Regions from separate parts of the Paenibacillus sp. FSL R10-2796 genome, predicted to be linked through region 1. Evidence: a T-box and tRNA genes for the amino acid it is inferred to sense, from the RefSeq annotation. Region 1 holds a T-box; the other holds one or more tRNA genes.
What was found. The T-box of region 1 lies ahead of metG (methionine--tRNA ligase). A T-box ahead of a tRNA ligase gene usually reads a tRNA of that ligase, here a tRNA-Met.
Positions count from the first base shown of each region.

Region 2: it has a tRNA-Met gene. The T-box ahead of metG (methionine--tRNA ligase) is inferred to sense a tRNA for this amino acid. The anticodon was not compared.

Region 1 covers NZ_CP150178.1:4,306,835-4,311,272, reverse strand. Annotated here, with positions in the region: gene htpG (molecular chaperone HtpG) at 1-1,422, shown strand, start outside; gene NST58_RS19460 (DUF4362 domain-containing protein) at 1,484-1,948, opposite strand; T-box leader at 2,074-2,335, shown strand; gene metG (methionine--tRNA ligase) at 2,380-4,026, shown strand; gene NST58_RS19450 (LysR family transcriptional regulator) at 4,036-4,438, opposite strand, start outside.
Region 2 covers NZ_CP150178.1:5,531,502-5,535,939, reverse strand. Annotated here, with positions in the region: gene NST58_RS24855 (extracellular solute-binding protein) at 374-1,861, shown strand; gene NST58_RS24850 (hypothetical protein) at 1,974-2,138, shown strand; tRNA gene NST58_RS24845 (tRNA-Met) at 2,221-2,297, shown strand; tRNA gene NST58_RS24840 (tRNA-Ile) at 2,342-2,415, shown strand; gene NST58_RS24835 (DUF3189 family protein) at 2,892-3,404, shown strand; gene NST58_RS24830 (sialidase family protein) at 4,041-4,438, opposite strand, start outside.

The DNA.
Region 1 (4,438 bases):
GGCTATACCATCGAGACTGTCGAGAAGGATTCTGTCGGCACTGATGTGATTTTGAAGATTAAAGAGAATACGGAAGAAGATCAATATGATGAATATTTGGAAGAGTACCGCCTGAAATCCATCATTAAAAAATACTCCGACTTCATTCGTTTCCCAATTAAAATGGACGTGAAGGAGCAAAAGCCAAAAGAAGGCACGGAGAACGAGTTCGAAGAAGTTATTCAAGAACAAACCGTAAACAGCATGGTGCCTATCTGGCGCAAGAACAAAAGCGAGCTGACTACAGAAGACTATGATAACTTCTATGCAGAGAAACGTTACGGCTTCGATAAGCCGCTTAAACATATTCATATCAGTGCTGATGGTGCTGTAGTGTACAATGCAATCCTGTTCATTCCAGAAAATACGCCGTTTGACTATTACACAAAGGAATATGAAAAAGGTCTTGAGCTCTATTCCAATGGTGTGCTGATTATGAACAAATGTGCGGATCTGCTGCCTGATTACTTCAGCTTTGTAAAAGGTATGGTGGACTCAGAGGATCTTTCCTTGAACATTTCCAGAGAGATGCTCCAGCATGACCGTCAGCTGACTCTGATCGCTAAGAACATTAAGAATAAAGTGAAAAGCCAACTGCAAAGCCTGCTGAAGGATGAAAGAGAGAAATATGAGCAGTTCTATAATGCTTTTGGCAGACAGCTTAAGTTTGGTGTCTATAACGATTATGGGATGCACAAAGACACCCTTCAAGATTTGTTGATGTTCTACTCCTCTAAGGAGAAGAAGCTGGTTACGCTGGACGAATACGTCTCAAGAATGCCAGAAGATCAGAAATATATCTACTATGCTTCCGGAGAGTCGATCGACAGAATCGAGAAGCTCCCGCAAACCGAGCTTGTATCGGATAAAGGGTATGAAATTCTCTACTTCACTGATGATATTGATGAATTTGCGATCAAGATGATTCAGTCTTATAAGGAAAAAGAATTTAAATCCGTATCCAGCGGAGATCTGGGGATCGAAGCCGACGAAGCGGACAAGCCAACGGAAGCGGAAGAGAACGAAAACAAGGAGCTTTTTGAAGCGATGAAGGACATCCTGTCCGGCAAAGTGAAAAATGTCAAAGCTTCCAAACGTTTAAAGACTCATCCGGTATGTCTCTCTGCTGAAGGTGAACTGACAATCGAGATGGAAAAAATCCTGAAATCGATGCCGAATGGCCAAGAGGTGCAAGCGGATAAGGTACTCGAAATCAACATCCATCACGAAGTGTTCCAGTCCTTGAAGGCGGCAGCAGAGAACGACAAAGAAAAGCTCGGTTTATACACGAACCTGCTGTACAACCAAGCCCTGTTGATCGAAGGTCTACAGGTTAGTGATCCTGTTCAATTCACCAATGATATTTGCAAAATCATGAAATAATATGAAGAACAGAGACCATCCAATTGTATTATGATTGGGTGGTCTTTTTTATTTCAGTATTTCATTTTGTTGTGCGAAAAAGGTAGTAATCAATTTCAGAGGCATTATTTGTGCAACCGCTGATCGAATAGATAATTTCACCTTGTGTGCTTTTTTTACTCGTCACTTCGGAGCAGGTATCGGTTCTGACTCCTGTGTTGCTTCCACCGAATGCATCATTAGAAGTATCATAGCTGTAATTAATCACGTTACCGTCAAATTTTAAATCCTTAAATATGGGATCGCCTTCATCTGTGTAACTTGTAACGCGTATATTGTCTGCTTTTTTGCTGGAGAGATTAGTTATAAATTTCTCGAATTTATCGAGGTTGTACACTTTTTCAAAAGAAACAATATCCCCTCTACTGATGGCTTCTTTGGAAGTATAGGGTTCACTTTTGGGAACAGAATTAACTTTATGATCGGAACAACCCCATACTCCTGCTAGTAAAAGAACAGAGAGTGTAAGCAAATTTACTTTTTTCACTGAGGGACCTCCTTGTAACGTATTTATATAAAAGACGGAGATTAACTGGAAAAGTTACAGAGAGCTTGATGTTTCACATTGACAATAAACAACAAATTGAGTATTATTTTCTCTAACTTGAATATGTAAAAGCAAAGAAGAGAAAGAGTACCACGGCAATTCTTTCAACAGAGAGCTCCGGTCGCTGAAAAGGAGTAAAGAAAACCCTTGGGAATATGGTCTCAGAGCTGCGCATCGAAACCTTATGGGTTGTAGGCTGCGCCGGAACCTGCATCCGTTACAGTGCTAGGGTATAAACGTTAATTAACGTCGTACCTGAAGAGGTAAATGTCATGAGGCATTTATAAAATTAGGTGGTAACACGTGAGTAGAACTCTCGTCCTTTGTGGATGGGAGTTTTTTTGTTGTCTAAAAAAAGGAGGAGAAGGTTAATGAGTAATGTGTTTATAGGTGGCGCTTGGCCGTATGCGAATGGATCTTTACATCTGGGGAGATTATCAAGTGTGTTGCCTGGGGATGTGCTGGCACGATATTTTCGCTCCAAAGGGGATAACGTATTATATGTATCAGGCAGTGATTGCCATGGCACACCCGTAGCAGTTCAGGCTGCGAATGAAGGGATTACGCCGGGAGCTTTTGCAAGCAGATATCATGAAGAGTTTCTGAAGTGTTTTGAACAGCTGGGATTTAGTTATGATCTATATACTCGAACGGATCAACAGCAGCATCATAAGGTTGTGCAAGCGTTGTTTACAAAGCTGCTAGAGAATGGTCATTTATATAAAAAAACCATTGCGCAATGTTACTGCGAGGTGGATCAGCGCTTTTTGCCAGACAGATATGTGGAAGGGACTTGTCCGGTATGTGGTGAGCGGGCGCGAGGGGATCAATGTGATTATTGTTCTACGATTCTAGATCCTGCCGATTTGTTAGACAGAGTCTGCAAATTATGTGGGAATACACCAACAGAAAGGCCGACAGAACATTATTATCTTAGCTTATCTAATTTTCAGTCTGAATTAACGGAATATGTAGAGGAAGCACAATTTTGGAGAGAAAACGCTATAAAACTGACCAAACGCTATTTACAAGAAGAGCTGCAGGACCGCGCGGTAACAAGAGACTTGTCTTGGGGTGTAGATGTTCCTGTGGCTGGATTTGAAGATAAAAAAATTTATGTTTGGATTGAGGCGGTAAGTGGTTATTTATCAGCCAGTAAGCAGTGGGCTGCACAGTCCGGAGGAAGCTGGGAGGATTTTTGGTTAGAGGAAAAAGGGGCGATTACCGCTTATTATGTGCATGGTAAAGACAATATTCCATTTCACACTTTAATATGGCCGGCTGTGTTATTAGGAGCAGGAGGTCTGCATTTACCGGACAGGATTATATCTAGCGAATATTTAACCCTTGAAGGGCAGAAATTCTCCACTAGCCGAAATTGGGCGGTCTGGGTACCTGATATTTTAGAGCGGTATCAGCCAGATTCTATTCGTTATTTCTTAATTGCCAATGGACCTGAGAAGCGGGACACGGATTTTTCCTGGAGAGAGTTTATTTATAGCCATAATGGAGAGCTGCTTGGAGCATTTGGTAACTTAGTGAACCGTTCATTGGCTTTTGTAGAAAAGTTTTATGAAGGGAAAGTGCCAAATGAGCAATTAGATAAGGGGTGGAAGGACAATATTGACCTCTTGTATCTGGAATCAGGACGGCTTATTGAGGCTGGGAATCTAAAAGATGCGCTGGAGTTTATTTTTTCTTATGTGCGCAAGGCAAACCAGTATTTCGATCTGCAAAAACCATGGATACAGATAAAAGAGGATCAGGTTTCTTGTGATTCTGCAATATACACATGTGTGCAGATTATTGCGAACTTAGCGAATTTGTTGCATCCGTTTCTACCGTTCTCTTGTGACAAGATCAGGGGGTTCCTGTCGTTAGAACTACCGAATTGGCAGCCTTGCTCGGTGCCCCCTTACCAACAGGTTACTGATTTACAATTATTGTTTGAACGAATTGATATTAGCCGTATTAAAGAAGAAGAGGATAGGCTAGATCAACAGCAAGTGAATAAATAGAGCTGGTATTTATCCATTCCTGAAGCTTTCAATAAACTTGGAAGCCAATGATGATAAGTATTTATCCTTAATCCAGACGGCGGCGACCCGCGTGCGTAGTGATTCACTACTGATTTCTTTATAGACCAAATTACGGTTACTCGTTAATTCGAAAGCGGATTTGGGGATGATTCCAATGCCAAGACCAGCGTTTGCCCAGAGCAATGTTGTTCTAGCATCATCATTCATACAGAAAATCAGCGGATCAAAGCCGTTCTCAAGACATGTTTCCCGGATAAGCTGTTCAAAACGGCGGTAGATAATAAGCGGCTTATCCTTTAGCTCACCGATCTCAATAAAGGTTTCATCCGTTTTCCAGTCATACTCAGGTGTCATTACGGCAATCATAGGTTCAGCTTGTGTGTAAAGACAT
Region 2 (4,438 bases), 1.2 Mb from region 1:
GTTTGTGCACTTAAACTAACCTTCCTTAGAGGATCTGGCGATATAGTTGCACTTTGTGCAATTACATCCACCAGATAACCGCCGAAAGCACCTAATAACGTTTTTTAACTGCACATAGTGCAATTAAAAGGAGAAGCACAACACACTCAGCTGTAATAGTTGCACAAAGTGCAATTATCCTGCGTAGAAGGGCATTTCAGTATCCTCAGGAAACTCGCGGAACGTTTTTTATAGAAATAATATGAAGAAATCGTAGCATAACTTTAAACAGCCTGTAACTTCCCCTCCTGAATAAAGCTATATACTGTTACTAGAATTATGGGTAATTATTCATAAGGTGGATGGATTGAGTATTTTATGGGAGGGTTCAAGAATGAATCATATAAATAATAATAGAAGGCTATGGCGGCGCTGGTTAAGCTTTGGAATATGTGCAGCACTCCTATTGCCTTTAATTTCTGAAAGCAGGCATACAGCCTGGGCGGAGGCTTCTAAGCCATCTGCAGAACAGCGCGTGTTACGTATTGGCAGCCTTTGGTCTGGAGAGGACGATTCTTCTTTTCGTCAGCAGTTTACAGATATGTATGAATTGCAGCATCCTGAAATCAAACTTGAGATTATTCCAGCCATTAATATGAATGAGCTTCGTTTTGACAGCACGTATCCAGAGGTTAACCCAGATAATCTGGAGAATATCCGAGCAATTATGGGCGGTGCACAGCCGGTTGATGTAATCGTCGGTGATAGTACATTGGTGAAGAGTTTGGAGGAACATAATCTGGTGCAATCGCTGGAGCCGCTTATCGCACGAGATCAATATGATTTAAGCAATATGGCGCCTACGATGCTAAGTGGAGTTCGTGAGCTGGGTGGAGGAAGTCTTTACGCGTTAGCACCGACCTTTATGTCGAGTGCGTTATATTTTAACAAAGGTATTTTTGATGCTGCTGGTGTAGGTTATCCGACAGATGGAATGACTTGGGATGAAATGTTCGCGCTGGCCGAAAAGGTGACCAAGAAATCGACAAATAAAGATAAGCGTATATATGGCTTTTCTATGAACCGTTATATGAGCGATCCTTTCTGGGATATGCAGACCTATGTCTCACCGCTTGAGCTTGCTATGTATGACAACAAGGGACATAAAATGGAGGTAAATCAAACACAGTGGAGTCAAGCTTGGACGACCTACAGCCAATTGGTGAAAAAGCAAATTACACCTGGGTTAAACGGTATGGATTTTATAGAAACAGAACGGAGCTCCTATAGTCCTGTCCAAGGGGATCTTTTCCTTACCGGAAAAGCTGCAATGGTAATTGGAGAATACGATTATCTTAATGAGCTTACAGGTGTGAGCCGCAATGCAGCAAAGATCAAAAATTATAATCCTGTCGATTGGGGTTTCGTTACCGTACCTACTTTTAAGGAGAAACCAGGAGTGGCTGTAGGTACTTGGGTAGGTAATATGATGGCTATCAACACTATGGCTGCTAATAAGGAAGATGCGTGGGATTTAATCAAGTTCGTCAACAGTAATGAAGTAGCCAAAATTAAAGCCCATACCCGCGGGGAACTAACTTCCCGTAAGGATTACATTACCACGAAAGTACCTTCAGTAAATCTGGAGTCCTTCTATACGCTCAAACCATTACCAGCCAATGATCCTTTGATGAACGTCCTACAAACACAGAAGCCTGGAATTAGCCGTGTTAATGATGTTGGGCGCCAACTGTTCACAGAAGTTTATCAGGGCAAGAGAACGGTCGAGAGTGCACTTAAAGCTTGGGAGAAGCAAGGGAATACGATGCTGGGTACGCTCGAAAAAGATCCCACATATTATTTTGACTCCATAGGGGATTGAGTTTTGGAATATGTAGCAGCCACCGGATTTCCGGTGGCTTATTTTGTGGAACTTGGGCATGATAAGTTCAGAGCAGCGTAAGATTAATTTGCGAAAAGGAGAAGAGGGCATCATGAATTGGATATACTTCGCGAAACTGTTCAGAACGAGATTTCAAGCAGGCTGTTTGGCAAAAAGACTGGAGCAAGATGGCTGGATTTATGGCTATCATGACCCAAGTTTTGTGGAGATTTATCGATCCCGCAAAGGAAGATATGGGGTTAGATTTTTGCCTTGAGAACTTTTACAAATTCATCCTTGACGTAGACCCATTTTGTACTGTATATTATTTATTGTCGCTGTTTGAATATTATTTCTGACGCGGGGTGGAGCAGCCCGGTAGCTCGTCGGGCTCATAACCCGAAGGTCGCAGGTTCAAATCCTGCCCCCGCAACCAATTTTATTACAACAGCAATTGTACATTCGGATATTTTTAGATCCGGGCCCTTAGCTCAGTTGGTTAGAGCGGTCGGCTCATAACCGATTGGTCGGGGGTTCGAGTCCCTCAGGGCCCACTTATCAAAAACCCTTACTTTGTAAGGGTTTTTTGCTGTCTGTAGGCTTTGTGATATTAAGAAAATAGAATGGATAAAGACCAGGATTTTGAGCTTGCTAACGGATTTGCTAACGGAAATTATTTCACTGGTCGTGGAATCTTTTTTTTGACGCCTGCTTTACGTACTAGTACGTTCATACCTTCAGTAATTCGTTTTGGTTTTGTATAACTTTTTGCCAAGGTAGCAACATACTAAATCATTATCCTTATATGAGTCTCCATATTTTTTAATAAGCCTCAATTTGCGTGTAGCGTTCCTTAAGGTCATTCCTAATATTTGAATATGAAAAGTATAATAATGCCTATTAAATTAAATAGGGTATTTATTAAGGGAAGTAAGACCATACTCTGCAATTAGGGTTTGAAATTAATAAAACGAATTACACCATTATAAAATGGATATAATCATAAGAGAAAAATATGAAGGATGATATTATGATTTATATCTATAATGATTATGGTGGGACACATACGACTTCTTTAGCAGCAGCATATCATTTAAAACAAATTACTCAGTCTGAGCGGAAATTAACTTCAGAGGAAATATTGAATGTTAAATTTTTTAATAAGTTAACGAAAAATGATTTTGGTAAGATTATTTTTCACGGAATTGATGAAAATGGAGACGCAGTTTATACAATCGGTAGGAAGTCATCAAAACTTGTAGTCCCAGCTTTAAGAGACCTGAGTTTATTACTTGAAAGTAAACATCATTTTGAAGAAAAAATAATATTCTCTAATACTTCACCCACGGTGCCCATTCTGATGTCAATCGGAGGGTTCTTCTCAAGAGGATTAATGATTGATTTTATTGGTGTTCCTTTATTAGTAATGGGTGCTAAACAATGTTGTGATAATATTTTTCGTTTGGTTGAAAATACGAAACAAATAGGGAAGTCCTCAAATGAGGAACAAGTTATTATTTTAGAAAATGAAGTCTATAAGTAATGATTCTGCAAAAGTTCATAAGAACCATGCATCGCAACAAACATTGTGACAACACGCTCTTATAGGCGTGTTTTTATTTTGCAATCGGATCTCCGGGGAGTGTTTTATTTGAGATAGGTAGAGGGGGCGCTTCAAATGTATACGGGTCTGTTTTTGCTTATTCGATAAACCCTGTAAATACTGCTGTCCGCAGCGAGCCAACCTTATGGATGGTTCAGTTCCGGGATAGTATACAATCCTATGTAGACAATGTTATGTTTACGTTGAAATGCAGTAGGTAGTTCTTCCAGCGTGATCACATTTTGGTCACGGCGTTATTAGATCCTCTGGTTTTATCACAGATCATCTGGAAAACGGTAAAAAGTATGTATTCTGTGGAATTGCCCTACTCTTGTAGAGGAAAGGGGACAGTCATGACATATAGACTATTAAGTAGCAAGCACCATACGCCGTAGATTTTGATTGAATTAAAAGCATGTCCAATACGCTGAAATTGATGATTTCTTTGAACAGGTTAATGCTGAATTTTGATAAGAAGCAATAGAGGATGCCGCATATTCGCTCGGCATCCTTTATTGCAAGTAGATATACTAACTTAACAGCCTTTTAATTTATCATCAGAAGTTGATTAATAGCTTATTGATTATCCCCAAACCAGATGTTCTCAGTACCGGTCCGCGTGTCTGTCCATACGCTCACTAGACGGCCTGTTTGGGGGACGATGGCATTACCGATGTAGTCCCCAATTAGGGGGATGCCGGTGACGTCAAAGGAAGTTGTTGTTATCCGGGTGTTTGTATACGTCATACCGCCATCTCTAGATGTTGCTAGATAAACATCAAGGTTGAGGGGGTTGACTCGATTAGTGTAATAGGTAACGAATATTGCACCATCCGCAGGGGATACGGTGATGGCTGGGAAAAAGTTTTGGGAGCCCACCGGACTACCTGTAATGGATATTGGTGCCCCCCAATCCACACCAAAATTGGTGGAAGTGGCAAGAAAAATATCGGAATAACCTTCTCGAAAATCTT